DNA from 4 places in the Kitasatospora sp. NPDC023385 genome. Region 4 is predicted to be linked to each of the others. Evidence: riboswitches for the same ligand, from Rfam matches in the RefSeq annotation. Region 4 holds a riboswitch; each other region holds the start of a gene.
What was found. Region 4 has a riboswitch for cyclic di-AMP ahead of AC0B61_RS05865 (transglycosylase family protein). Riboswitches for the same ligand answer to the same signal wherever they lie in the genome.
Positions count from the first base shown of each region.

Region 1 (6,834 bases), on a different contig from region 4:
CGCGAACGGGATGCGCTGCTCCTCCAGCCGGCCGAGGACGTCGAAGCTCTCGTCCGGGCGGCGCAGGTCGACCATGGCGATCGCGCCGAGCGCGCCGCGCGACAGGTCGTCCCAGAGCGGCCAGAACCGCTGCTGTCCGGGCGTGCCGAACAGGTACAGCGCGAGCCGCGGGTTGAGCGTGATCCGGCCGAAGTCCAGCGCGACCGTGGTGGTGGTCTTGGTGTCGCGGCCGGTGAGGTCGTCGATGCCGGCGCTGGCGGCGGTCATCGTCTCCTCGGTGCGCAGGGGCGTGATCTCGCTGAGCGAGCCGACCAGCGTGGTCTTCCCGACCCCGAACGGCCCGGTGACCAGGATCTTGACCGCGCCCTGCACCGACGGCGGCAGGTACTGCGGCCCGTCGCCGGACCCGGTGGCGTCGGTGGCGCCGGCGGCGTGGGTGGCGTGGGCGGCTTCAGCGGAGTTGGCGGAGGCCAACGAGCACCTCTTCCAGAAGGGTTGCGGGCAGGCGTTCGGCCTGCGGAACGGGCGGGAGCACCTGCACGGCGCCGAGGTCCCACAGGTCCCCGACCAGCACCTTGACGACGCCGAGCGGCAGCCCCAGGTGGGCCGCCACCTCGGCGACGGACAGCAGGCTGTGGCAGAGCGCGAGGATGCGCCGGTGCTCCCGGTTCAGCAGCACGTGCGCGGGCGGTTCCGGCGGGTCGGGTAACGCGCTGACCAGGCTCTCCAGGGCCAGCTCGGCCCGGGTGGAGCGGCTGCGTCCCCCGGTGATGACGTACGGGCGGACCGGCCCGCTCACCGGTGGCCCCCCGCCGCGTGGTCGACGCGCGGCGGGCTGGTGAGGTGGCTGCCGATCCGCTCGACCAGGACCTGCATCTGGTACGCGACCAGGCCGGCGTCGACCGCCTCGCTGGTCACCACGGCCAGGTGCGCGCCGGCCCCGGCGGCGACGATGAAGAGGTAGCCGCCGCCGTACTCGATGACGATCTGGCGGGTGGCGCTGCCCGGGCCGCCGAAGCCCGTCGCGACGCCGCGGGCCAGCGACTGCAGTCCGGAGCAGGCGGCGGCGAGCCGTTCGGCGTCATCGCGCGCGATGCCCGCGCTGCGCCCGATCTCCAGGCCGTCGTTGGAGACGACGACGGCGTGCTGGACCTGCGGGACGGCGATGATGTCGGCGAGCAGCCAGCCGAGGTCAGGGGTGGTGGTCATGGAGGTCTCCGGAGCGCTGGGGAAGTCGGGGGGAAGCGGGCAGGGAAGGGTCGAACGGGGCCTGGGCCCGGGCGGCCGACCGGCCGCTGGCGGTCCCGGCCTGGAACATCGCCATGAACGCCTGTGCGTCGCGGGCCGAGCGGTACGGCGGGGCGGGCGGCGCCGGGGGAGCGGCGTGCTGGGCGCGCCGACCACCGCGGTCGCGCCGGTGGCTCCGGCGGGGCAGCGGCGGCGGGGTGTCGCCGGTGACGGGGGTGCGTCCGGGCGGCGGGGTCTCCACCAGGGGGTGACCGGCGGGGGAGGCCGGTCGGGGATCGTAGGTGAACGCCCGGTCGTCCGGCCCGAGGCCGGGGACGGTGGGCGGCAGCGGCTCGGTGAGCAGGGCGTTCGGCAGCAGGACGACCACGCGCACGCCGCCGTACGGTGAGGGGGCGGAGCTGAGGGTGACCCGGAAGCCGTACTGCTCGGCCAGCCGGCCGACCGCGGCCAGGCCCAACTGCGGTACCTCGCCGAGTCGGGAGACCTCCAGGGTGCTGCCGCCGGCGAGCGCGGCGGCGGCCTTGGCGACGGCCTGCTCGGGCATGCCGACGCCGCCGTCGTCGATCTCGATGACGGCGCCGTTGTGCACCGGCATCAGGGTGACGAACACCTGGGTGCTGGGCGGGGAGTAGCGGGTGGCGTTGTCCAGCAGTTCGGCGATCGCGTGGATCAGTGCTTCGGCCGCGGCGCCGACCACCGCGGTCTCGATCCGACTGCGGACGACCACGCGCTGGAAGGGCAGGATGCGCGACTGGGCGCCGCGGACGACGTCCTCCAGGGCGACCGGTTCCGGCCAGTGCCGTCCGGCCCGCGCGCCGCACAGCACGGCCAGGGTCTGTGCCAGTCGGGCCTGTTGGGCGGCGGCGTGGTCGGCCTTGAGCAGGCCCTCCAGCAGCCCCGGGTCGTCGTGGGTGCGTTCCATCTCGTCCAGCAGTGCCTGCTGGTCGTGGGCCATCACCAGGATCCGGCGGGCGACGCTGAGGAAGGCGCGCTGGGTGGAGGCGGTGAGTTCCTGCTCCTGCTGGACGGCCGCCAGTTCGGCGCCGCGGCGGCTGCGTTCGAGGAGGAGGTGTTCACCGGCGATGTGCAGCGAGCGCTGGAGGGCGTCGGCCCGGCCGCGCTGGGTGACGGACACGGCGCGGTACCGCGCGGCGGCCACGAGGGCGAGGACGGCGAGTATGCCGGTTGCCGTTACGGACCACTGAGTCATCGTCACGCCGCGAATTCTAGGGTGATGATCCTACGAAGGTGTGAACGGATCTCGCCAAGTGACCGGATCTCGTCAATATCGAGTCAATCCGGTCTCTATCCGGCCTCGTTCGACCCCGATCGCCGGGCCTGACGCTGCCTCGGTCTGGCTCCGGCCGGGCCGTCGTGCAGCGTCCGGGCCACGCCCGATGGCTGATTCGCTTCCCAGGATGTGTGGGGCGTGTGTGCAGGGTGTCGCCGAAGGGCGGCGTCCGGTGCAGGAGTGGCAGCACCACACCGTCCCCCGCCCGGGCTCCCCCTCGGGTCCGCGGGCCGGCTTCCTCCGCGGGCCAGGCGCGGAGCGCGGTGGTGAGGGTGGTGACGAGCCGGTCGGGGGCGGCGGGCTCAGACCCCCTCCACCTTGAACGGGTCGTGCTCGGCGAGCAGCTTCTCCAGCCGGGCCTGGTCCACCCGGCTGACGATGTCGTTCGATTCGTGCCGGTCCCGGATCACCTTCGCCAGCGTGAACGCCGAGGTGACGGTGTAGAGGAGGCCGATCCCGAGGAAGGCCCGGGTCCAGCCGCCGACCGGCAGGTAGGCGATCCCGGCGGCGAGGGCGGTGCCCGACAGGGCGAAGGAAAGGACGGCCTGGACGTGGTAGGCGGCCGTCGTGCCGTTCTGCATCGGTGCGCTCATGACGTCAGGATGCGGCCACCCCGTCGGGCCGCACATGAGTAGGAGTACTCAGATGAGTGCTCGGATGAAGGGTCGTTCGTTGACGTCCGATCACTCGCTCCCCGGCCGTCCCCGACGGATGGCTTGGAATCAGAGCCTCCTAGGATTAACGTTTGATAACGCAGCGCGGTCTTCAACGCCGTACCCAGACGGCACCGTGCGCCGTCGCCTAATCCCACCGGCCGGCCTCCGGGCAGGTCAGGGAGCCGGGGAACCACGTTCCCTGGGGTGAATCGGCGGGGCTCCGGCCCGGCCGTAGGAGACCTTCCTGCTCCGAACCCGTCAGCTAACCCGGTAGGCGCGAAGGAAGGAAAGGAGCGCGCCTCCGTGGCGTCGACGCACACCCCGGCACACCCGGCCGGCCCCGCAACCGGTACCCGGCTCCTCGACCACCCCGGCCCGGACGGCCCCGAGGCCGTCGGCCCGGAAGGCTTCGACCCGGAGGGTTCCGGCCCGGAAGGCTTCGTCCCGGAAGCCGACACCAACCGGCACCGGATGCCGCGTCAGACCCGCGGAGCCTCCCCGCTGCTCGGCGTCACCGCCGTCGCGGCCACCCTGGGCGCCACCGGCTTCGCCTCCGCCACCCCGGCCGCCGCCCCCGCCGTCGAGGCCCCGGACGAGACCCCGGTCGCCCTCTCCGCCGACCCCGGCCTCGCGCTCGCCGCCCGCATCCAGCAGCAGGCCGACAGCCAGCGCACCGCCGCCGAGGAAGGCGCCCGCGTGCAGGCCGCGCAGGAGGCCGAGGCCAAGGCCGCCGCCAAGGAGGCCGAGGCCAAGCGGGCCGCCGACGAGGCCGAGCGGGCCAAGGCCGCCGCCCTCACCCTCCCGGTGAAGGACTACCGGCTCTCCGCGCACTACGGCCAGAGCGCCCGGTACTGGGCCAACCTGCACACCGGCCTCGACTTCGCCGCCGACACCGGCACCCCCGTCCACGCGCTCGGCCAGGGCACCATCACCTCGGCCGGCTGGTCCGGCTCGTACGGCTACCGGATCGTCGAGACGCTGCCCGACGGCACCGAGATCTGGTACTGCCACCTCTCCTCGATCATCAAGGGCTCCGGCCAGGTCACCTCCGGCCAGCAGATCGGCAAGGTCGGCGCGACCGGCAACGTCACCGGCCCGCACCTGCACCTGGAAGTCCGCCCCGGCGGCGGCGCCCCGGTCGACCCGGAGACCTGGCTCGAGCAGCGCGGCCTCACCCCCTGACACCCGGCGCGCAGCACGGCGCCCCCGCCCGGCCGCCCGGCGGTCTCCGGGGGCGCCGCGCCGTACGTCATTCCTCCGCGGGCAACTGCGCCAGGTACGCGTCGATCTCCTCCGGGCCCGGCTCCGGCGCCAGCTCCGGGAACTCCTCCACCAGCAGCCGCGGCAGCCCCGGCACCGTCCACTCGCCGAACAGGTCGAGCGCCGCCCCGACCGCCGCCTCCTCGAACTGCCCGAAGTCCCCGGCCAGTTCGTCCGGCATCGGCCGGCCCAGCGCGGTCAGCTCGGCCAGGTTGCGGTAGCTGCGCCGCATCAGGCCCTGCTCCAGCAGCCGCCGCGCGCCGTCGGTGGCCATGCCGACCGACAGCAGCCGGCCGAGCCCCCAGCCCTGCGGGTCCGGCTCGTCCAGCCAGCCGGCCGGAGCCAGCGCCTCGTACGCGGCGAGCCGCTCCTCCTCCGCCAGCTCGGCGAAGCCGGTCAGCCAGGCCCGCACCGCTTCCCCGTCCGCGACCTCCACCCCGTGCGCGTGCAGCAGCACCGCGTACAGCCGGGGCCAGGTCACCAGGTCGGCGCGGCGCAGCAGCCCGGCCGCGACCTCGCCCTGCCACTCGGCCTCCGCGTGCAGCCGCTCCTGGCGCTTGGCGTTGAGCCGACGGGCCGCCCGCTGGTGGTCGACCAGCAGCCGGACGGCGTCGCCGTACGCGAGCGGATCCTCCTCGGGCGCGGGTTGGACGTACAGGTGGAGCCGCTCGTACAGGAGGTGCTCCACCGCGTTCGAGGTCAGTTCGGGCCAGCCGTCGTGCATCCTGCCGTCGCCCAGCTCCAGCAGTGCCAGCACCGCGCGCAGTGGCGCCTCGGCCACCGGCGCGCGGCCCTGCTCGGCCGCCCAGGCGAGCAGGTCGGCGGCCCTGGTGCGCGGGGGGAGCCGCAGGTCTTCGTCGTTCATAGTCCGAACGGTAGCCGCCGGGCGCGGGTAGGGTCGGCAGCCATGGTCCCCGTACGACTCACCGGCCCCCGGCTGGCCATCCGCGAGTACCACCACACCGAGGGTGACGTGGACGCGCTGCACGCGCTGCTCGGGGATCCGGAGGTCACCCGCTTCCTGCCGTTCGAGCCGTGCGACCGCGAGACCTGCGCCGACCAGATCGCGCTGTACCTGGAGGAGGCGATGGCCGAGGAGCGGGACACCTACCGGCTCGCCGTCACCAGGCTCGCCGATGCCGAGGACCCGCAGGACGCGACGCCGATCGCCCAGGCCTCGCTCACCCTCGGCGCCTTCCGCTCCGCGCACCTCGGCTACGTCCTCGGCCGCGAGGTCCGGGGCCACGGCTATGCGGGCGAGATCGCCGGCCTGGTCTGCGACTTCGTCTTCCGCGACCTGGACCTGCACCGGCTGGCCGCCCGGGTCGACGTGGAGAACGCGGCGTCGGTCAAGGTGCTCGCCCGGCTCGGATTCCGGCTGGAGGGGCGGGTGCGGCACGACTGGTTCCGGGGCGGCGTCTGGCGCGACTCGTACCTCTACTCGCTGCTCGCCGACGAATGGCCGGGCCCGGCCCGCTGAACCCCGGCGTCGGCAGTCCACGCACCAGCGCCGGGCGGCGGCCCGCACCCGACGGACCGGGGGTTAACCCCACCCCCGATCCGCCAGGCCTCCGGATCCCCTCCGACCAGCGCTTCGACCAGACTGGACGTCGTCAGGGAACACGAACGACCGTCACAACGAGGGGCCGGGGGCCGGGACATGAGCAGCAGCCCAAGCACGCAGGACCAGGAGCGGGACGTCCTGGGCGGTTACGGCGAGGACGTCCTGGGCGGTTACGGCGCCGATCCCCGCCCCGCCGCCCGGGCCCGCCGGACGGAGCAGCCGCCGCCGTTCTGGCTCGCACCGCTCTCCCGGCACCACTTCCGCGAGATCGGCTACGTGCTCACCGCCCTGCCGGTGGCGATCGCCGGCTTCGCCGTCGCGATCACCCTGTTCTGCTTCGGCCTCGGCACCTTCGTCACCGTTCTCGGCCTGCCCGTGCTGGCTGCCCTGACCACCGTCTGCCGCGGCTTCGGCCGGCTGGAACGGGCCCGGGTCCGCGGCATGCTGGGCCTGGACGTCCAGGGCCCGAAGCCGGTGCGGCGGCCCCACCCGGGCAACTGGGGCGCGATCACCGCGCGGCTGACCGACCTGTCGGGCTGGAAGGCCGCGCTGTACCAGGTGGTGATGTTCCCGTGGGCGGTCTTCAGCTTCACCGTGACGCTGGTGTTCCTGCTGGTCGGCTGGCTGATGGCGCTCTACCCGGTCTACCACTGGGTCTTCCCGGCCTACACCCCGTGGCGCGGGTACCGGGTGTTCGACTACCGCGACGGCCAGCACGTCCAGCACGTGTACTACCTCGAGGGGGCGTGGCAGATCGCCGGGGTGTCGCTGCTCGGGGTGCTGCTGGTCTTCCTCACCGCGCGGCTGGTCCGCGG
Region 1 covers NZ_JBVOOL010000024.1:59,019-65,852, forward strand. Annotated here, with positions in the region: gene AC0B61_RS29310 (GTP-binding protein) at 1-384, opposite strand, end outside; gene AC0B61_RS29315 (DUF742 domain-containing protein) at 452-799, opposite strand; gene AC0B61_RS29320 (roadblock/LC7 domain-containing protein) at 796-1,209, opposite strand; gene AC0B61_RS29325 (ATP-binding protein) at 1,193-2,458, opposite strand; gene AC0B61_RS29330 (YiaA/YiaB family inner membrane protein) at 2,842-3,132, opposite strand; cyclic di-AMP (ydaO/yuaA leader) riboswitch at 3,328-3,486, shown strand; gene AC0B61_RS29335 (M23 family metallopeptidase) at 3,499-4,377, shown strand; gene AC0B61_RS29340 (hypothetical protein) at 4,445-5,320, opposite strand; gene AC0B61_RS29345 (GNAT family N-acetyltransferase) at 5,363-5,935, shown strand; gene AC0B61_RS29350 (sensor domain-containing protein) at 6,116-6,834, shown strand, end outside.
Region 1: it holds a riboswitch for cyclic di-AMP, as region 4 does, so the genes downstream of both, AC0B61_RS29335 (M23 family metallopeptidase) here and AC0B61_RS05865 (transglycosylase family protein) in region 4, are expected to answer to the same signal.

Region 2 (6,834 bases), on a different contig from region 4:
GCCTGGCCAAGACCATCCGCCTGATGGCCGGCCACGAGCTGGTCACGGAGGGCTTCAAGGAGGGCCAGGTCGGCTCCTCCGCGATGCCGCACAAGATGAACACCCGCTCCTGCGAGCGCGTCAACGGCCTGGCCGTCATCCTGCGCGGCTACGCCTCGATGACCGGCGAGCTGGCCGGCGACCAGTGGAACGAGGGCGACGTCTCCTGCTCGGTGGTGCGCCGGGTCGCGCTGCCGGACGCCTTCTTCGCCTTCGACGGCCTGCTGGAGACCTTCCTGACCGTCCTCGACGAGTTCGGCGCCTTCCCCGCCGTGGTCGAGGCCGAGCTGGACCGCTACCTGCCGTTCCTCGCCACCACCAAGGTGCTGATGGGCGCGGTGCGGGCCGGCGTCGGCCGGGAGACCGGGCACGAGGTGATCAAGGAGCACGCCGTCGCCTCCGCGCTGGCGATGCGCGCCGGCGCCCGGGAGAACGAGCTGCTGGACCGCCTGGCCGAGGACGAGCGGATCCCGCTGGACCGGGCCGCGCTCGACGCGCTGCTGGCCGACCGGCTCTCCTTCACCGGCGCGGCCGGCGCCCAGGTCGCCGAGGTGGTCCGCCGGGTGGAGGCCGTCGCGGCCGCCTACCCGGAGGCCGCCAAGTACGCGCCCGGCGACATTCTCTGACGTCGAGTCAGTTCCCGGGCGACTTCCCGGGCGAGGGCCCCGCTGCCGGACCGGTGGCGGGGCCCTCGTGCGCGTGGACGTGGCCGGGGTCGAGCGGCGGGGTGGTGCCGCAGTTCCACTCGCAGTCCGGCTCGGCGACCGGGTGGTCCGCCGGGGCGAGGACGTTGCCCCGGACGGTGGCGAAGGCGATCAGCCCGCCGCCCGCCAGCAGGCCCGCGCAGATCAGCATCGCGGTGTGGAAGGCGGAGTCGACGGCGGACGGCACCCGGTAGGCGTCGCCGCTCAGCCCGGCCAGCGCCGGGAGAGCCGCCACCGCGAGCAGGCCGGCCGCCCGGGCGGCGGCGTTGTTGACCCCGCTGGCGATGCCCGCGTGCCGGACCTCGACGGCGGCCAGCACGGTGGCTGTCAACGGCGCGACCAGCAGCGTCATGCCGAAGCCCATCACCGTGACGGCGGGCAGCACGTCCGCCCAGTACGAGGAGTGCGGGCCGGTGCGCAGCATCAGCAGTACCCCGGCGGCGCACAGCAGCGGGCCGACGGTGAGCGGGATGCGCGGGCCGATCCGCTTGCCGAGCCGACCCGCGCGGGCCGACAGCGCCAGCATCAGCACCGTGATCGGCACCAGTGCGAAACCCGAGACCAGCGGCGAGAAGCCGGCGACGATCTGCAACTGCACCACCAGCAGGAAGAAGACGCCGCTGAACGCCGCGTACACGCACAGCGTGACCAGGTTCACGGCGGTGAACAGCCGGGAGGAGAACAGGCCGAGCGGCAGCATCGGCTCGACCGCGCGCCGTTCGACGACCACGAAGGCGGCGCCGAGCAGGACACCCATCACCCCGCTGACCCACACCGTGGCGGAGACGCCCTCCCCGGCGGCGGTCAGTGCGTAGGTGATCGCGCCGAGGGCGAGCGCGGCGAGCACCGCGCCGGGCGCGTCGAAGCGGCCGGACGCGCTCTCGTCCCGGCTCTCCGGCACGGACCGGGTGGTGACCGCGATCACGGCGGCGGCGAGCGGCAGGTTCAGCAGGAAGATCCAGCGCCAGCCGGGGCCGTCGACCAGCCAGCCGCCGAGGAAGGGGCCGATCGCGGCCGACACCCCGCCGAGGCCGGACCACAGGCCCACCGCGGCCGAGCGGTCGTCAGGGTGGAAGACGGCCTGGAGCATGGCGAGCGAGCCCGGGGTGAGCAGCGCCCCGCCGATGCCCTGCACGGCGCGGGCGGCGATCAGGACCTGGATGTTCGGTGCGGCGGCGCAGGTCGCGGAGGCGACGGCGAACCAGACCACGCCGATCAGGAAGACCCGGCGCCGGCCGTACCGGTCGCCGAGCGCGCCGCCGAGCAGGATCAGGCCCGCCAGCGTGAGCAGATAGGCGTTCAGGGTCCATTGCAGGGACGCCAGGGAGGCACCGAGGTCGGTGCCGATTCGGGGCAGGGCGACGTTCACCACGGTGCCGTCGAGCATCGCCATGCTGGAGCCGAGCACGGTCGCCATTAGTACCCAGCGACCCTGCGCGGTGCCCAGGCGCAGGGTGCCGGCCTCGGAGGTGGACACGGCCCGATCCTGCGCCCCGTGGGGCGTACGTGACAAGGGTCACCGGCGGGTGTGTCGGTCGGATGCGCTGCGTGATGGGCTGGCTGCGCAGTGTTGGGGATGTGGGCGGAGGGTCGTGGATCAGTGGCGCGCGGTGAATGGATTGTGTACGCATCGTGCAGGGGGGCATCCGGAGGGTCACCGCGGGGCGGTAGGTGGTTGTCGATTCAAGAGATCGACATTGCTTCACCCGAACGGATGGGTTTTAGTTCAGCGACCGCCCGGCCAGTCCGGACGGATCCGCCGGGCGGAACGCCGAATCCTGCCGCTGCCCGGTGGTTCGAACTGAACTCTGTACGGCAGGAGCGGGGGACCCACAGGTAAGTCGCCGGACCGGAGTTCGCGCCTCAGGGCGCGGACGACCAGGGCCGGCTAGGGGTGAAGCCGCGCATGCGGCCGGGCAACTCCAGCCCGAACCCGACAGCTCACCTCGCAGGCGTCGGAGAGGAAAGTTCCATGCCTGCACAGGCCCGTCGTATCGTCCTGCCCCGCGCCGCCCGTATCGGCATCGCCACCGCCGTCACCGGCGTCTCGTTCGTCCTTCCGCTCGTGACCGCGGTGAGCGCCCAGGCGCACACCTCCCCGGTTGCCCCGGCCGCCCCGGTTGTGCAGTCCGCCGCCGGCGCCGAGGCCCAGCCGGCCGCCCAGACCGCCGCGCCTGCCGCGCCCACCGCGCCCACCGCGCACGAGAGCTACCGCGTCGTCAGCGGCGACACCCTGTCCAAGATCGCCGACGTCAAGCACGTCGACGGTGGCTGGCAGGCGCTGTTCGAGCAGAACCGCTCGGTCGTCGGCGCCAACCCGAACCTGATCTTCCCGGGCCAGCAGCTCGCGATCGCCGGCCACCCCGCCGCGCCGTCCGCGGACGCCGCCCCGGCGAAGCCGGCCGCTCCCGCCAAGCCGACTGCGCCGGTCACCCAGGCCGCCGCGGCCGCAAAGCCGCAGGCCCAGGTCCAGGTCCAGGTCAAGACCGAAGCCGCCAAGCCGGCCGCCCAGGTGCAGACCCAGGTCCAGACCGCCGCCCCGGCCCAGGCCGTGACGGCCGCTCCGGTCGCCGCCACCTCCGGCTACGTCGCCCCGCTGGCCAACCCGGTGCTGGGTGAGGCCTACGGCGTGGCCGGCTCGATGTGGGCCTCCGGCCACCACACCGGCCAGGACTTCGTCGCCTCCACCGGCACCCCGCTGCGCGCCGTCGCCAACGGTGTCGTGGTCAAGGCCGGCAACGGCGGCGCCTACGGCAACGAGGTCGAGATCAAGCTCGCCGACGGCAAGTACGCGCAGTACGCGCACCTCTCGTCGATCGGTGTGAAGATCGGTCAGACCGTCACCGTCGGCCAGCAGCTCGGCCTCTCCGGCGCCACCGGCAACGTGACCGGCCCGCACCTGCACTTCGAGATCCGCACCGGTCCGGAGTACGGCTCGGACATCGACCCGGTCGCCTACCTGCGCGCGCACGGCGTCGCGCTCTGACCCTTCCGGGGCTTCAGGAACCACCGCTGCTGCGGAGCGAATCGATCCTCCGGGATGGTCATGTCGGGTGACCGCTCGACCGGGTGATCGCCGTACGGCGGACATGGGCGCGGGACACGCCCAGGCCGGCCCGGCTCGTGGGACCAACCTCCCTCACGAGCCGGGCCGGCCACTGCCTTTTCCGGGGTCGGCCAGGGGTGGCTGGGGGTGGTCGGGGGCGGCTGGGGTCGTTCGAGAGCGCGCTCACAGCTGGGGGCGGTCTCGCCGGCGGTGCCGGCGCTCGCGGTGCGCCGGTGGCGGCCGGTGCGGTACGCGCGGATGGGGCGGATCGTGCTGGAGGGCGCCGTCGAGCGGTGAGCCCGTCTCAGCTGCGGTGGACGGGCTGGCCGGAGCGGGCGGCGGACAGCAGGTCGTGCATCCGGTGGCCGAAGTCCTCGGTGTCGCGGGCCGGTTCGGGGAAGACCAGGCGGACGTCGCGGTGGCCCTCCGGGTGGTCCAGGCGCAGCACCAGGCCGTGGCGGTCCAGGGCGAGCGGGCGGACGTCCGGGGTGCGGGCGAGGAGCGCCGGGTCGAGCAGGCGGGTGAGGACGTCGAGCGCGTCGGCGTGGTCGTCGGCGAGGTGGGTGAGCAGCGCCGCCTCGTGGCGGGCCAGCGGGTCGGGGGCGGCGAGGGCGAGGTCGTCGGCGGTGATCGCGCCGGTGCCGTACGGGGTGGCGAGGACGGCGTGGGCGACGTCCACGCGCAGGTGGACGCTGAGGCCGTCGTCGGCGAGGTGGGCCAGGTGCAGCCGCCCGGCCAGGGTGAGGCGGGCGCGGACCCGGTCGCGGACGGCGACCGGGGAGACGTCGGTGACGTCGAGGACGACGGCGAGGCCGTCGGTGGCGTGGGCGGCGGCCGCGGTGAGCGGGGCGTCCAGTGGGGCGCGCAGCCGCAGGCGGGAGCCGTGGACGGAGACCGGGGTGTCCAGGGCGTGGGGTTCGCCCAGGGCGCGGACGGTGAGCGAGGAGGTCGCGCCGAGCAGGCTGTGGATCCGTTCGGCGGTGGTGGGCTCGGGGACCTCGGTGTCGCCGGTGGGCAGGCTCATGGACGGACCTCCAGTAAGTTAGGTGAGCCTAACCTAATGTCCGTGCCGGGGTGTGGCAAGCAGGCGTCCGTGCACGGTGGGGGCCCGGACGCGGGGAGGTGTCCGGGCCCCCGGTGGGCGGGTCGGAGGGGGCGTCAGGCCACGACGGCCTGGGCGTCGATCTCGACCAGCATCGGCTCCTGCGGGAGCTCGACGAAGACGGTGGTGCGGCAGGGCTTCACCCCGCCGGGCTTGATGTTCTCGCCGATGAACTCGGCGTAGACCTCGTTCATCAACGGGAAATCGGCGCGCTTGGTGAGGTAGACGCGGAACATCACCACGTCCTCGATGGTGGCGCCGCCGGCCTCCACGATGGCCTTGACGTTCTCCAGGGTGCGCCGGGTCTGCGCCTTCACATCGCCGCGGTGCAGGTACTCGCCGGTCGCCGGGTCCTGCGGGCCCTGGCCGGACACCTGCAGGATCGGGCCCTTGCGGACGCCCTGGGAGAACGTCCAGGCCGGGGCGGGGGCGCCGTCGGTGCGGATCTCGGTCTTGTCGGAGGACATGGGGTGCGGGATTCCTTACGGTCGGTGGCAGGGCGTCAGTTGTGGTCGGGGCGGCCGCAGTCGGCCGAGACGGCGCGGGCGGCGGCGAGCAGCTGGGGGAGGAGGTCCAGCACCTGCTCGTACGGGAGGACGACGTCCGGGACGGAGATCGAGGCGGCGGCGACCACCCGGCCGCTGGCGTCCCGGATCGGCGCGGCCACGCAGTTGATGAAGGCCTCGTGCTCGGCGTGGTCCTGCGCCCAGCCCTGGGCCGCGACCTTCTCCAACTCCCCGAGCAGCGCCTCCGGCGTGGTGAGGGTGCGCTCGGTGTGCGGGGTGAAGTCGATCCCGGCCACCACCCGGCGCCGCTCCGGCAGCGGGAGGTCGGCCAGCAGCACCTTGGCGACGGCGGCGCTGTGCAGGGCGGCGCGCAGGCCGATCCGGGAGTACATCCGCACCGGGTGGCGGGAGTCGAACTTGTCGATGTACACCACCTCGCCACCCTCGTACGCGGCCAGGTGCACGGTCTGGCCGGTGGCGGCGTTCAGCTCGGCCAGGTGCGGGGCGGCGATCCGGCGGATGCCGCGCTGTTCCAGGGCCAGGCCGGACAGGGCGAAGAGGCCGGCGCCCAGGTGGTAGCGGTAGGCCGCGTCGCGGTAGACGAACCGTTCCTCTTCGAGGCTCTGGAGGAGACGGAGCACGGTCGTCTTGTGAACACCGAGCACCTCGGCGAGCTGGTCGAGGGAGCGCTCGCCCTCGCCGAGCTCGGCGAGGATGCGCAGGGCGCGGGTGACGGTCTGGCTCATCGTGCTCCGCTTCCAGGGCTGGGATTTCCGCTCATTGTGCCCGGGCCCCGGTGGGCGGTCGTCCGGGCGGTAGGGCGCTGGAGCTCGGTGGCCAGGGCCGGCCCGGCGATGCCGTCCGCGGTGACCCTGGTGGCCGCCCAGTGCGCGGGGGAGGCGTCGAGCAGCGCGGTCACCACGGCGGCGGGCGGCAGTTCGGCCTGGTCGCCGTGGGCGGTCAGCGCGCAGGCGGCGCTCAGGTGGCCGAGCCGCAGCCGACGGCGCTGGTCCAGGCCCCGGACAGTGCCGGCCAGGTAGCCGGCCGCGAAGGCGTCGCCCGCCCCGGTGGCCTCCACCACCTCGACGGCGAGGGCCGGCTCGGTGACCGCCGTACCGTCCCGCTCCAGGGCGGTGACGTGCCGGGCGGCGTCCTTGACCACCAGGGTGGCGGGCGAGGGGAAGCGCCGGCGCAGGGCGGCCGGGTCGTCGGTGCCGAAGGCGGCCTGCGCCTCGTCGGCGCCGAGCAGCAGCAGATCGGCGGCGTCCAGCAGCGGCGGCAGCACGGCCGGGTCGCGGTCGCGCCAGAGCGAGGGGCGCCAGTTGAGGTCGAAGCTGACCAGCCGGCCCGGACGGCGGTCGGCGAGCAGGGCGCGCAGCAGCGCCAGGCAGTCGTCGGAGAGCGCGGCGGTGATGCCTGACAGGTGCAGCAGCCGGG
Region 2 covers NZ_JBVOOL010000013.1:208,260-215,093, reverse strand. Annotated here, with positions in the region: gene purB (adenylosuccinate lyase) at 1-665, shown strand, start outside; gene AC0B61_RS21850 (MFS transporter) at 673-2,160, opposite strand; cyclic di-AMP (ydaO/yuaA leader) riboswitch at 2,533-2,713, shown strand; gene AC0B61_RS21845 (M23 family metallopeptidase) at 2,716-3,729, shown strand; gene AC0B61_RS21840 (DUF2470 domain-containing protein) at 4,094-4,813, opposite strand; gene AC0B61_RS21835 (RidA family protein) at 4,948-5,358, opposite strand; gene AC0B61_RS21830 (IclR family transcriptional regulator) at 5,394-6,143, opposite strand; gene AC0B61_RS21825 (sugar kinase) at 6,140-6,834, opposite strand, start outside.
Region 2: it holds a riboswitch for cyclic di-AMP, as region 4 does, so the genes downstream of both, AC0B61_RS21845 (M23 family metallopeptidase) here and AC0B61_RS05865 (transglycosylase family protein) in region 4, are expected to answer to the same signal.

Region 3 (6,834 bases), on a different contig from region 4:
GCCGGAGCCGCGGTAGGCGGTCCAGTCGGCGACGCCTTCGGAGAGCCACAGCGGGGTCCAGGACCGGGTGTCGGCCCTGGTGGCGACGTGGGTGGCCTCGTGGGTGACGACCACCTGCCGGCCGAAGTCGCTGAGCCGCCCGAACGCCTCGGGGTTGACCAGTACCCGGTCCGCCGGGGTGTGCACGGGCGCCCCGGGGGCGGCCACGGTGACCGCCGCCATGTCCGCCCAGTCCGCCGGGTCGCCCTCCAGCAGCCGGGCGAACTGGGCCTCGGTGGCGGCCAGTTCGAGCAGCAGCCGGCCGGGCCAGGCATCGCCCCAGACCGCGCCGACGGCGGGCACCGCCCGGTCCCCCACCGCGACCAGCCCGGCCGGGTCGGGTCCGTCGGCCAGACCGAGCACCAGGCATTGCGCGCCGGGGGCGGAGCGGGTGGCGCCGAGGTCCCACAGCGCCGGCGGCCCGCTAGTGGCCTCCTCCCGCTCGACCCGCCAGCGGTCACCGGCCCGGACCAGCCCGATCCGGCGCGGATACACCACCGGCTGGTCGTCGTACCCGGCGATCCGCACCGCCAGGTCGGCGGCGGCGCTCGCCCGGTCCGGCGTGCGGCCCGCGGCGAGCACCAGGTTGCGGTACGCCGCCTCGGCGATCGGCAGCCCGGTGCGCTCCGGCAGCGAGCGAGCCCGCTCCGTGAGCACCGCGCCCACCTCGGCGTGCAGGTCGGCCGCCGGGCGGGCGGGGGCCGCCGGAGCGGCGGGCGGCAGCGAGAGCTGGGCCAGCCCGCCGGCCGCGAGCAGCAGCGCGCCGCGTCGGGACAGCGCGCGGCGGGGTATGCGGGTCGGCCGGCGGTCGGCGGGGCCGGCGGTCGGCGCGCTCAGAGCCGGACCACCCCGGCGACCGGCATGGCGTTGACGCTCTCGTAGCGGACCCTGGCGCCCGGGTAGGGGGCGTGCACGATGACGCCGCCGCCGGCGTACATGCCGACGTGGTGCATGTCCCGGTAGAAGATCACCAGGTCTCCCGGTCGCGCGTCGGACAGGTTGATCCGCTGCCCGGCGTACGCCTGGGCCTGCGAGGTCCGCGGCAGGGTCACTCCGGCCTGCCGCCAGCTGTAGTACATCAGACCGGAGCAGTCGAACGCGCGGGGCCCGGTGGCACCGTAGACGTACGGCGAGCCGATCATCCGCACCGCGGCGGCCAGCGCGGCCGCCCCCCGCTCGGAGGCGGGCGGGGTGGAGCCGAGGTCCAGCCGGTCGGTGCCCCGGGTGGCGCGCTGCTCGGCGTCCCGGGCGTCCTGGACGGCCATCCTGGTCCGCTCGGCGGCGCCCAGGCCGTTGAGCAGCTTCTGCGCCCGGGCCAGCCGCTGCTGGACCTGCTGCTTGCTGTCGGCGAGCGAGCGGCGGGCCTGGTCGAGTTCGGCGAGCTTGCCGGCCGCCTCGGTGCGGCGCTGGTCGAGCCGGCGCTGGCGGCTCACCAGTTCGTGCAGCGCCTCCCGCTGCCGCTCCGAGGCCTGGCCCAGGGCGCGGGCGCGGGCGAGGTAGCCCTCCGGGTCGGACGAGAGCATCAGTTGGGCGGTCTGGGTCATCCCGCCGCTGCGGTACTCGGCCCCGGCCACGGTCGCCAGGTCGCCGCGCAGCTGGTTGAGCTGGTCCTGGGCGACGGCGATCTCGCCCTGCAGGATCGTGGTCTCGCCCTGGAGCCTGAGCTGGGCCTCCTGCGCCGCGTTGTACTTCTCCGACGCCTGCTCGGCCTCGTCGTAGAGCTGCCCCACCTGCGCCTGGACGTCCTTGCGGTCGGCCGGTTCGGGGCTGCCCGGGGCGGCCTGGGCGCTGCCGCCGGTCGCCACGCCCAGCGCGGTGGTGGCGGCCGCCGTCAGTACCAGCGCGCGGGCGAGCAGTTGGGGGCGGCGGTGCACGGGCATGGCGGCAACGGCTCCAATCCTGCGGCGCGGCCCCGCCGCCGCACCATGGCATGCGGCCGTCGAGCGGGAGTCCGGTGGCAGACGTTAGCGAGTCCGGGCAAGCGAGTCCAAACCCCTCCCAACCCGAATATTCGCCCCCCAATCGGACACCAGCCCGATCCGCCGGAAAAGCCGCAGGCCCGGGCTTCCGTGACGGAAGACCGGGCCTGGCGGAGCCGAGTGGAGTCAGACCCGAACGATGCTGCTCAGCGGCATGTTGCTGACGGCCTCGTAGCGGACCGAGGCGCCCGGCTTGGGAGCGTGCAGCACCTGGCCGTTGCCCGCGTAGATGCCGACGTGGTGGGCGTCCCCGTAGAAGATCAGCACGTCGCCGGGCTGGGCCTGGGACAGGTCGGTGCCGATCCGGGTGCCGGCGTGGGCCTGCTCCTGCGAGGTGCGCGGCAGCGAGACGCCGACCTGGTTGAACGACCAGACCATCAGGCCGGAGCAGTCGAAGGAGCCCGGGCCGGCGGCGCCCCACACGTACGGGCTGCCGATCTTCGAGGCGGCGGCGGCCAGCGCGGCGGCACCGTGCGAGCTGCCGGGGGCCAGGACCGGGGCGGCCGGCTTGGCGGCCGGCGCGGACGCCCCGGCGGAGATGTCGGTGCGGCTGTTGTCGCGCGAGGCACGGTCGGCGGCCTGCTGCTGCGCCTTGGCGGCGTCGGCCTGGGCCTTGGCGTCGGCGGCGGCCTTCTCCTCGGCCGCGCGCAACGCCTGGCGCTCCTGCTCGGTCAGGGTGTTGAGCAGGTCCTGGGCGGCCTTCAGCTTGGTCTGGACGTCGTCCTTGGAGGCCTTCAGCTGCTGGGTGGTGGACTCCAGCTCGGCGAGCTTGCCCTGGGCCTCGCTGCGGTCCTGGTCCAGCTTGCGCTGCTGCTCCTGCAGCTGCTTCAGCTGGTTCTTCTGGGTGTCGCCGGCCTGGTTCAGCGCACCGGCCTGATTGAGGAAGTTGTCCGGGCTGGTGGAGAGCATCAGCTGGACGGTCGGGGATATGCCGCCGTTGCGGTACTGCTCCCCGGCGATCTCGGCGAGGCCGCCCTGCAGTTCGGTCACCTGGTCCTGCTGGCGGGCCACCTGGTCCTGCAGGCCGGAGACCTGCTTCTCCAGCGTCTGCTGCTTCTCCTGGGCGGCGTTGTACTGCTCGGTCGCCACCTCGGCCTGCTGGTTGAGCTGGTCTACCTGCTCCTTGACCTGCTCCTTGGTCGGCTGCGGGTCGGCGTGGGCGCCGGACTGCGCGGAGAGGACGACGGCTGCGGCGGCGACACCGGTCAGGATCGAGACCCTGGCACGGCCGGCTGGCTTGGGACGACGGTGGGACGCCACGAAGGCGGGCTCCTTCTTCCTGCGTCCGCCTACCGGGTGAGCTGACGGGTTCGGGCTGGAAGTATGCCCTACGACGCCTCACGGCCTTCCAAGGCCGACCTGGCGCCGATTCACCCCGGAGGAACATGGTTCCCCGGCTCCGCTCCGCAGCCGCCCCCGACCACTGGGCTCCCCTGTCGGACAAGTCGTTTCGACCTGCCCCGCTGCCTCGCGAACTCGGCGGGAACCACCGCCGCCACCCAGGCTGGGTGATCGACTGTGCGGTGGTCCGGGGCATGACCCTAGTAACTGAACCGTGATCGGTTCAAATCCTTGTCAGAAATAAGACAGAAGATTACCCAAGTTCTTTTGTGAAAATGACCGTTGGTGACCATCGCGGCACGCAAGGCTGATCAGGTCTCACCAGGTGGTCGCCAAACCTGCGAAAAGCCGAACGCCACCCCCGATCTGAGGGTGGCGCGGATCACAGCCCCGGCCGGGCCCGTGCGGCGTGTCGGACCGTCAGACCCGGCGGATGGTGTTGATCGGCATCGCGTCGGCCTTCATCACCTTCACCACGTCACCGGTGTGCGGCGCGTGGACCACCATGCCGTTGCCGATGTACATCCCGACGTGGTGCATGTCGGGACCGTAGATCACCAGGTCGCCCGGCTGCGCCGCGGCGAGCCCGGGCACGGCGGTGCCGTAGTGGCCCTGCTCCTGCGAGGTGCGCGGCAGCGAGACTCCGGCCTGCCCGTACGACCAGACCATCAGGCCCGAGCAGTCGAAGGTGGAGGACCCGGTGGCGCCCCACACGTACGGCGAGCCCTGCTTGCTCATCGCCTTGGCCACGGCCGTGGCCGCGTAGCCGCTGGCCGGCGGCAGGCTGCTGAGGTCGACCCGGTCGCTGCCGCGCGAGGCCCGGTCGTCCTGCGCCTGCTGGGCCTTCAGCGCGTTGCGGTCGGCCGCGCTGAGCGAGTTCATCAGGTCCTGGGCGGTCTTCAGCTTGGTGTTGACGTCCGCCTTGGCCTGGTTCAGGTCCTTGGTGGTGCTGTCGAGCGAGGCCAGCACGGCGGCCGCCTCGGCCTTCTCCTGGTCCAGCCGGCGCTGCTGGTCCAGCAGCCCCTTGAGCGCCTCGGCCTGGCTGGTGCTGGCCTGCTGGACGGTGGAGGCCTTCTCCAGGTAGCCGGAGGGGTCGGAGGAGAGCATCAGCTGGACGGACGGGTCGATGCCGCCGCTGCGGTACTGCTCGCCCGCCACCTCGGCCAGACCGCCCTGCAGCTGGGTCATCTGCTCCTGACTGCGGGCCACCTGGTCCTGCAGCTGGTCGGACTGCTTGCGCAGCTGGTCGGCCCGCTCCTTGGCGCCGTTGTACTTCTCGGACGCCTGCTCCTGCTCCTGCTGGAGCTGGTCGATCTGCGCCTTGACGTCCGTCTTGTTCGGCTGCGGCGCGGCGTGCGCCGCCACTTGGGCGGAGAGCGCGACCGCGGTCGCAGCAGCAGCGGTGAGCACGGAGACCCGCGCGCGGCTCGGCTGCTTGGGACGGCGGTGGGAGGCCAAGGGTCCTGCTCCTTCTTCCATCGGACTCACCCGATTGAATGAGATTCCGGAAAATAGGTTTGACGCCAGACCCTAGTGAAGATCTAACCGATTTGCTACTCCCCGAAGGCGTGAAGTCCGTTTCCCACACCGACTTCACCGGACCCGCACAATGCCCCGGAACCCGCACTGACCAGGCATCACACCGCCCGGCCGGCTCAGGGCCGGGCCAGCCGGTTCAGCAGCAGTACCGACGCCACCGGGCGCGCGCCAGCCTTCCGCACGCCCTCCGCGACCTCGCGGTCGGTGGAGACCACCACCACCGGACGTCCCTGCGGCTCGGCCCGCACCAGACGGCGGATCAACTCGTCCGCCGTCTCCCCGGTCCGACTGAACCGTACCCGGACCCCGCGCGGCGGCGCCATGATCACCGGAACGTCCAGGTCCTGCCCGTCGAACACGCAGGTGACCTCCGCCTGCGTGCGCTGGGCCAGCATCGCCAGCCCGCCCAGCAGCCGGATCCGCTGCTGCTCCAGCGGCAGCGACGGGTAGCCGGTCTTGGTCACGTTGTAGCCGTCCACCACGAGGTGCACCTGCGGGATCGCCAGCAGCTGGTCCAGCAGCGCCGGGTCGTCATCGGCCAGTCCGCGACGTGCCACGTCGTGCGGCGAGGCCGCCCCCGGCACCACCGCCTCCACCAGGTCCGCCGGGCGGATCTGGGAGACCGGCAGCGCCAGCTCCCGCTGCAGCCCCTGGGCCGACTGCAGCACGGTGTCCAGCAGCAGCCGCAGCCGCATGTCCTCGACGCCGCGCCCCTCGCGGGCCGACCGGCGGCCCTGCTCGGCGGCGGTCTCCAACTCCGAGACCCGGTGCTTCAGCCGCCGCGCCTCGACCTCGGCGGCGCCGCGCTCGGCCGCGCCCTGGGCCTTCACGGCCTCCAGCTCGGCGAGCACCCGGCGCGTCTCGGCCTGCGCCCGGCGGGTGTCGCTCTCCAGCGAGCGCACCTTCTTGCGCAGCGACTCGGCCTCCCGCCGGACGCCCTCGAACTCCCTGCGCTGCCGGTCCAGGTCCGCCCGCGCCGCGGACCGCACCTCGGCCAGTTCGGCCTGCAGCTTCTCCGCCAGCCGGGTCGCCTCCGCGGCCGCGTCCTCGGCGCCGGCCCGCTCGGCCTCCTCGCCGGCCTCGGCGACCAGCCGGCTCCAGCCCGCCGAGCGCACCAGGTAGGCGGCGGCCGCGACGTCCATCGGATCGGCGGCGCCCGGGACGCTGCCCGACTCCAGCGCCTTCACCAGGTCCGGCTGCCCCAGCCGCAGCCGCTCCGCTATCCGCACCCGGAAGGCCGGCTCCGCCTCCAGCGCCGCCGCCAGCGCGGTGGCCGCGTACTTGGCCCGCCGCGCGGGCGTGAACTTGACGTACTGACGCAGGCTCTGCGGCAGCTCACCCGGCGGCAGCCCGCCCAGCGCGTCCGAGGCCAGCCCGACCACGCGCCGGCGCACCGCCTCGGGCAGCGGCCGGTCGAGCTTCTCGACGGCGCGCTCCGGCCCGGGCCGGGAGGAGTCGGACGAAGCGGCCCCGGTCTCGACGGCTCCGGACGCGGCGTCCTCGGCCGGGCCCGTCCCGGTGTCCGGCGCCTGCGCAGCGGACCGAAGTCCCCGCTCTTCGTCGGGCTCCTTCGCTGCGTCCACCACGTCCTCGGCTCCGATCCTGTTTCCGGCGGGGTACGGCCGCGACCGCCCCCTGTCGTCACGCTCCGTGCGTCTGGTCTGTTCTGTATTGTCCCGTGCGGCGGACGGGCGCGCCGCGCGCCGCCCACCGCACGGGCGGGACTCAGCCCTGCTCGGCCCGGGCCTGCGCATCCTCGGCGCCCGGCCGGGCCACCAGCTCGACCTGGTCGACGGCGTTGCACCAGCGGCAGCGCACCGACTCGACGGTCTCGCTCAGCACCTCGGTCTCCTCGACCTTGGACTCGCCGGCCAGGTCGAAGTGCAGGAACTCGGTCACCCGCGCGGTGCGGGTCACGTCGAAGCGGGTGAGGTTG
Region 3 covers NZ_JBVOOL010000012.1:61,607-68,440, reverse strand. Annotated here, with positions in the region: gene AC0B61_RS19990 (hypothetical protein) at 1-696, opposite strand, end outside; gene AC0B61_RS19985 (C40 family peptidase) at 873-1,919, opposite strand; gene AC0B61_RS19980 (C40 family peptidase) at 2,145-3,278, opposite strand; cyclic di-AMP (ydaO/yuaA leader) riboswitch at 3,289-3,444, opposite strand; gene AC0B61_RS19975 (C40 family peptidase) at 3,780-4,817, opposite strand; gene AC0B61_RS19970 (NYN domain-containing protein) at 5,015-6,481, opposite strand; gene AC0B61_RS19965 (hypothetical protein) at 6,624-6,834, opposite strand, start outside.
Region 3: it holds a riboswitch for cyclic di-AMP, as region 4 does, so the genes downstream of both, AC0B61_RS19980 (C40 family peptidase) here and AC0B61_RS05865 (transglycosylase family protein) in region 4, are expected to answer to the same signal.

Region 4 (6,834 bases):
TCAGTGGTCATGGGGGGAGGTGTCTCCAACGGGGGACGGTGGGAGCGGAAGGGGGGTGGCGGGGGCGGCCGCGGCGGTGTCGGCGGCGTCCACCGAGTCCCAGATGCCGACGTACCAGGGCTTGGCGGCCTGCGCCTGGCCGGCCGCCGTGCCGCCGGGCGGGGCCGCGCCGGCCGCGGGCGCGGAGGGCCGGGCGGAGGCCTGGCCGGCCGGGTCCACGGCGATGTACGGGGTCTCCCCCGGCACCGCGTAGTGCAGCCGGGCGCGGGCCTGCGCCTTGACGTACTCCGGGTCCTGCCAGCGGGCCTTGTCCCGGCGCAGCTGTTCGACCTGCTGGCGGACGTGGTCGGCCTTGGCCCGCTGGGCGGAGATCTCGGCGCGCTGGGAGATGAACTGCCGCGCCGGGTAGGCGAGGATCGCCACCAGTGAGCAGAGCACCAGGACGAGGACGGTCGCCCGGCTCGTGAACCGAGGCCGGGCCGCCAAGCCCGGGATCCTCCAGCCTGCCATCTCCGGTGTCCCCTCCTGGTCGCGACGGTGCCCCGCCGTCCACCCTACGGGGTGAACGGCGGGGCACCGGTCAGGCGTGCGCTACCGGGAGCGCTCGGCCCTCGTACCCGCCCTGCTCACTCCGCGGAGCGGAAGCGCGGGAAGGCGCCGCGGCCGGCGTACTCGGCGGCGTCGTCGAGGATCTCCTCGATGCGCAGCAGCTGGTTGTACTTGGCGACGCGCTCGGAGCGGGCCGGGGCACCGGTCTTGATCTGGCCGCAGTTGGTGGCGACGGCCAGGTCGGCGATGGTGACGTCCTCGGTCTCGCCGGAGCGGTGCGACATCATGCAGCGGTAGCCGTTGCGCTGGGCCAGCTCGACGGCGTCCAGGGTCTCGGTCAGCGAGCCGATCTGGTTCACCTTCACCAGCAGCGCGTTGGCGGTGCCGGTCTCGATGCCCCGGGCCAGGCGGGCGGGGTTGGTGACGAACAGGTCGTCGCCGACCAGCTGGACCTTGTCGCCCAGCTTGACGGTCATGGCCCGCCAGCCGTCCCAGTCCGACTCGTCCAGCGGGTCCTCGATGGAGACCAGCGGGTAGGCGGCGACCAGCTCGGCGTAGTACTCGATGAGCTCGGTGGAGGTGAGCGCCTTGCCCTCGAACTGGTAGGCGCCGTCCTCGTAGAACTCGGAGGCGGCGACGTCCAGGGCGAGCGCGATGTCGCGGCCGGGCACGTAACCGGCCTTCTGGATGGCCTCGGTGATGAGGTCCAGGGCCTCGCGGTTGCTGTCGAGGTTCGGCGCGAAGCCGCCCTCGTCGCCGAGGCCGGTGGACAGGCCCCGCTCCTTCAGCACGCCCTTGAGGGTGTGGTAGACCTCGACGCCCCAGCGGACGGCCTCGGAGAAGGACTCCGCGCCGATCGGGGCGATCATGAACTCCTGGATGTCGACGTTGGAGTCCGCGTGCGAGCCGCCGTTGAGGATGTTCATCATCGGCACGGGCAGCACGTGCGCGTTCGGGCCGCCCAGGTAGCGGAACAGCGGCAGGTCGCTGGCCTCGGAGGCGGCGTGCGCGACGGCCAGCGAGACGCCCAGGATGGCGTTGGCGCCGAGCGAGGACTTGTCCGGCGTGGCGTCCAGGTCGAGCATGGCCTGGTCGATCAGGCGCTGCTCGGTGGCGTCGTAGCCGACCAGCTCCGGGCCGATCTGCTCGATGACGGCCAGGACGGCCTTCTCCACGCCCTTGCCGAAGTAGCGGTTCTTGTCGCCGTCGCGCAGCTCCAGCGCCTCGAAGGCGCCGGTGGAGGCGCCCGACGGGACAGCGGCACGACCCGTGCTGCCGTCGTCGAGGCCGACCTCGACCTCGACCGTGGGGTTGCCGCGGGAGTCGAGGATCTCACGGGCTACGACGACATCGATGGACGGCACGAGGCATCTCCTTGCGGAAGCAGGTCCGGCTGACGGCGGTGCTGTCGCCAGGACGATTGCGGAGTCGTTACGGACCAGAGCCTAGCCGCCCGGGCTCCCCGGGCCACGTCGGCCTCGGCACCGTCTCAGCGTGTGGCCCCACTACCCACCGGTAGTTCACCTGCTTGACCCAGCCCGGCCCACCGAAGCGGACGAAGAGCGGATGAAGGGGACGAAGGGGGCCGGTCGTCCCGACCCCCTCCGCGCGTCGCGCCGGGAGCGCCCGGCGCGGGGCGGCTCAGCCGAGGTGCAGGACCTGGCCGGGCAGGATCAGGTCCGGGTCGCCGCCGACGGTGCCGCGGTTGCCGTCGTACAGCGCGTGCCAGCCGCCGGACACGTCCTGGGCGGCGGCGATGGTCGACAGCGTGTCGCCGTCCCGGACGGTGTAGTCGTGGCCGGCGGTCTGCGCGGCCTGCGGGGCCGCGGCCGGCTGGGCGACGGCGGCGGCCGCGTGCTTGGGGACGTACTGCTGCGCCGCCTGGTCGACGGGCTTCTCGGCCCGGTTCGGCGCGGCGTGCTTCGGGGCCTGCTGCTGGGCGGGCTTCTCGACCGGCTTCTGGGCCGGCTTGACAGCCTGCTTGGCGGCGGCCTTCGGGGTCTGCTGCTGGGGCGCGGACTGCGGCTCGGCATCCGACGAGGCGTCGACCGCGGCCGGGGCGCCGCCCTTGGCCAGGCCCGCCTTCTGCGAGCAGACCGGCCAGGCGTCGGGGCCCTGCGAGGCGAGGACCTTCTCGGCGACCGTGATCTGCTGCGCCTTGCTGGCCTGGTTGGCCTGCGGGGCGAACGAGGTGCCGCCGTACGCCTTCCAGGTGCCGGAGGTGAACTGCAGACCGCCGTAGAAGCCGTTGCCCGTGTTGATGCTCCAGTTGCCGCCGCTCTCGCACTGGGCGACGGAGTCCCAGGTGGTGGCCGGGGCGGCGGAGGCACCGGTGGCGGTGAGGAGCGGCATCGCGAGTCCGACGCCCGCCACGCCGGCGACGGCGATGGCCTTCTCGGTCTGGGTACGACGACGGTGACGGCCGGTTCCAACGAACAGCATGAAGGAGTCCCTCTCCGCACGCCTGCGAGGTGAGCTGTCGGGTTCGGACCGGGAGGTGGCCCGGCCGCCGTACGCGGAAGCGATTCCGCTCGGGCGGCTTCACCCCAAGCCGTCGGGGAACGGCAACAAACCTGGTTCCCCCGCCCCTGCCCAGGGTCTGGTCGGTTTCCCGTGACGCGGCGGGCAGGATTCGGCGTTCCGCGCACGAGGTCCGCAGCTGCGAACTCCAGGGAGAGTAGACAGATACTCAGACCGATCACAAGCTCATATCACCGATATCACACAGAAATTACGGCGCGTGCCCGATCGCCTACCAACAGCGGAGGTATGTCCGAGTTGATGGGTATTCACACCGCGCCTGACGCGCTCGAGACAACGTTCCGTCAGCGCGGACCACCGGCGCATCGGTGAATCGTGCCGTTATGTCAGGGCGCGGAAGGAGCGTGCGGCGGCGTATGCGGAGGAGTATGCGACGGCGTATGCGGAGGCGTATGCGGGGAGCGGCCCTCCGGGCTGAATTCGACCGGCAGTTCCCGCAGTCCACGCATGATCAGGCCACCGCGCCAGCGCAGATTCTCCGGGCTTTCCGCGAGCCGCAGATCGGGCAGCCGGGAAAGCAGCGTGGCCAGCGCGGACCGCCCCTCCAGGCGGGCCAGCGGGGCGCCGATGCAGTAGTGGATGCCGTGCCCGAAACCCAGGTGGGGATTGTCCGTCCGGGCCAGGTCCAGGGTGTTCTCGTCCGAGAACCGGGCCGGATCGCGGTCCGCCGCGGCCAGCACCACCAGCACCGGATCGCCGACCGGGATGTCCACGCCGCCGATGGTCAGCGGCCGGGTCGCGAACCGCCAGGTCGCCAGCTCCACCGGCCCGTCGTAGCGAAGGAGTTCCTCGATCCCGGTGTCCAGCAGCGCACGCTCCCCGCGCGCCACCGACTCCTGCAGCAGCCCGCGCTGCTCCGGGTTGCGCAGCAGCGCGTACGTCCCGTTGCCGATGAGGTTCACGGTGGTCTCGAAACCGGCGAAGAGGAGGATGAAGGCCATCGCCGCGGCCTCGTTCTCCGTCAGGTGCTCGCCGTGGTCGCTCGCCCGGATCAGGCCCGAGATCAGGTCGTCCCCGAGGTCAGCGCGCTTGCGGTGGATCAGCTCCAGCAGGTACGCCCGCATCCGCTTCACCGCCCGCCCCACACCGCCGCGTTGGCCGCCGCCCTGGCCCGGCTTCGTGTGCCGCAGCATCATCCCGGCCCAGTCGCGGAAGTCGTCCTGGTCCTCGGCCGGCACGCCCAGCAGGTCGCAGATCGCGTAGATGGGGAGCGGGAACGCGAACTCGTGGATCAGGTCCGCCGAGCCGCGCTGCGCGAAACCGTCGATCAGCCGGTCGGTGAGCTGCTGCACCCTCGGCTCGAACTCGGCCACCCGGCGCGGGGTGAACGCCTTCGACACCAGCCGGCGCAGCCGGGTGTGGTCCGGCGGGTCGATGTTCAGCAGGTGCGTCATCAGGTCCGCCTGCCGCTCCCCCGGGATGCCCACCCGGCCGGTGCGGTGCGCCTGCTCGCTGTGGTGCGCCGGGTTCTTCGACAGCCGGCCGTCCGCGAGCGCCTGCCGGGCGTCCGCGTACCTGGTCACCAGCCAGGCCTCGACGCCGCTCGGCAGCGTGGTGCGGTGCACCGGGGCGTGCTCGCGCAGCCAGGCGTAGGCGGGGTACGGGTCGGTGGCGAACTCCCAGGTGAACAGCTGCGGAGCGGGGGCGTCGGGCTGCGCGGCGGCGGGCTGGGCGGGGTCGGGCTGAGCTGGCATGGGTCGACCGTATCCGGTGCGTTCGCGGCGAGCCGGGCGCGCCCTTCCGGCGGCAGCGCGCGACGGCGCTCCACCGGCGCGCGGCCGGTGCTCGACCAGTGCTCGGCAGGCGCTCGACCAGTGCTCGGCAGGCGCTCGACCGGCGCGCCGACCGTCCGTGGACGACCGGTGGACGGGCCGTGGACAGCTCTTGGACAGCTCTTGGCCGGGCGGCGGGCGTGAGCCTGGTCACCTGCGGGGTAATCCCTGTTGCGGAGGGTCAGGTCGTGCCTACGATCCTCCGCAGTACGCGTGGGCGCCGGTGCGGTGTCGCCCACAGGGAGGAGCAGACCATGCGGGTCAGCGGGTCAGTCGTCGTCATCGCGGTACTCGACGGCGGGTCGGGCGCCGACCTCGCCCGCCGCTTCTCCGCGGCCGGCGCCGTCGGCATGCTGATCGCCGACCAGTACGTCGGCATCGCCGAGGACCTCGCCGCCGAACTCGACCGGCCGGGCTGCCCCGTCGTCGGGGTCTCCGGCGACATCCGCCGCCCCAGCGACGTCGCCGCCCTGGTCGACACCGCCGAGAAGCACCTCGGGCCGATCGACGTGTTCGCCGTCGCCGGCCCGGACGGCGAGCGCGTCATCTCCCTCGCCGACCTGCCCGACCACCTCGACCTCGAACGCCTCGCCGAACTCGTCGTCCTCGTCGGCGAGGCCATCGGCGAACTCGTCCCGCCGCAGCGGCGCCCGATCGGGCGCACCGCCGCGGCGGCCTGAGCCGCCCGGCCCATGCGCCAGGGCCCCGGCTCCGGCTTGTGGTTCTACTGCGGCTCGGGGCCCTACTCCGGCTTGAGGCCCTCGGCCGCGCGCACCGCGCCCCGGTAGCCGCGCGCGGCCGACCGCAGCGCGGCGTCCACGTCCACCCCGGCGTCGTGCGCCCGCTGCGCCACCGCGAGCAGCAACCGGCCCGCCGTCTCCGCGGTCAGCTGCGCCGGCAGCTCGTACGGCTCGTCCGGCACCGCCGTGAAACCCGCCCGGCGCACCCTGGACACCAGCTTCGCCGCGTACGCCAGCGAGGGCAGCCCGGCCGGCACGCCGTCCAGCACCGACTCGCGGTCCGTCTTCTCGGCGGCCTTCAGCTGCTCCCAGCTCACCTCCGCCTCGGCGGCGCCCCCGGCCTCGACGTCCCCGAACACGTGCGGGTGCCGGTACATCAGCTTCTCGACGATGTCACCGGCCACGTCGTCGACGGTGAACGGCTCGGTCGGGTGCTCCTCGGCGATCCGGGAGTGGAAGAAGACCTGGAGCAGCACGTCGCCCAGCTCCTCGCGCAACGTCTCCCGATCCCCCTCCTCGATCGCCTCGACCAGCTCGTACGCCTCCTCCACCAGGTACTTCACCAGGCTCTCGTGCGTCTGCTCGGCGTCCCAGGGGCAGCCCCCCGGCGAGCGCAGCCGGTCCATCACCGTCACCAGGTCCAGCAGCCGCGACCCCGGCAGGTCGTACGAACCCGGCAGCACCTCGATCTCGGGCACCTCACCGGCCCGCTCCACCGCGAGCCGCGCCAGCGCGTCCGTCAGCCCCGGATCCCCGTCCGGGCTGCCCAGCCACACCGTCGGCCCAGCCCCGGCCGGCTGTCCGGTCAGCAACCGTGCCAGCGCGGGCGCCGATTCGGCGGGCACCACCTCCACCGTCACCCCGGCCTGCCGCACCGCCGCCAGCTGCGGGTGCCCCTCGTCTCCCACCAGCACCCGCCCCGCCGACCGCAACGCCTCCCAGGCCGGCCACGCCAGCAGCCCGGGAGCCACCCGGTGGGTGGTGGTCAGCAGGATCAACGTGGCACCGGGAACATTCGTCATCACACCTCGAACCTACTCTCCCGCACACCGCGCCCCGCCCCACCGGCCCCACCGCCCACCCCGGGAGGAACGGGGAGCACGGGGAGGCGGGTGGCCGGGAAGGGCGGGCGCTACTTCCTCGCCCCCGCCAGGTCGTCGAACATGGCCGACAGGAACTCGCTGCACCAGCCCAGCAGTTCCCGGCCGACCAGCGGCTTGCCGGGGATCCGC
Region 4 covers NZ_JBVOOL010000002.1:637,725-644,558, reverse strand. Annotated here, with positions in the region: gene AC0B61_RS05875 (FtsB family cell division protein) at 1-486, opposite strand; partial or broken gene AC0B61_RS05880 (DUF501 domain-containing protein) at 1-29, opposite strand, end outside; gene eno (phosphopyruvate hydratase) at 627-1,913, opposite strand; gene AC0B61_RS05865 (transglycosylase family protein) at 2,191-2,991, opposite strand; cyclic di-AMP (ydaO/yuaA leader) riboswitch at 2,997-3,164, opposite strand; gene AC0B61_RS05860 (cytochrome P450 family protein) at 3,417-4,784, opposite strand; gene AC0B61_RS05855 (SDR family NAD(P)-dependent oxidoreductase) at 5,117-5,542, shown strand; gene AC0B61_RS05850 (nucleoside triphosphate pyrophosphohydrolase) at 5,605-6,624, opposite strand; gene mfd (transcription-repair coupling factor) at 6,735-6,834, opposite strand, start outside.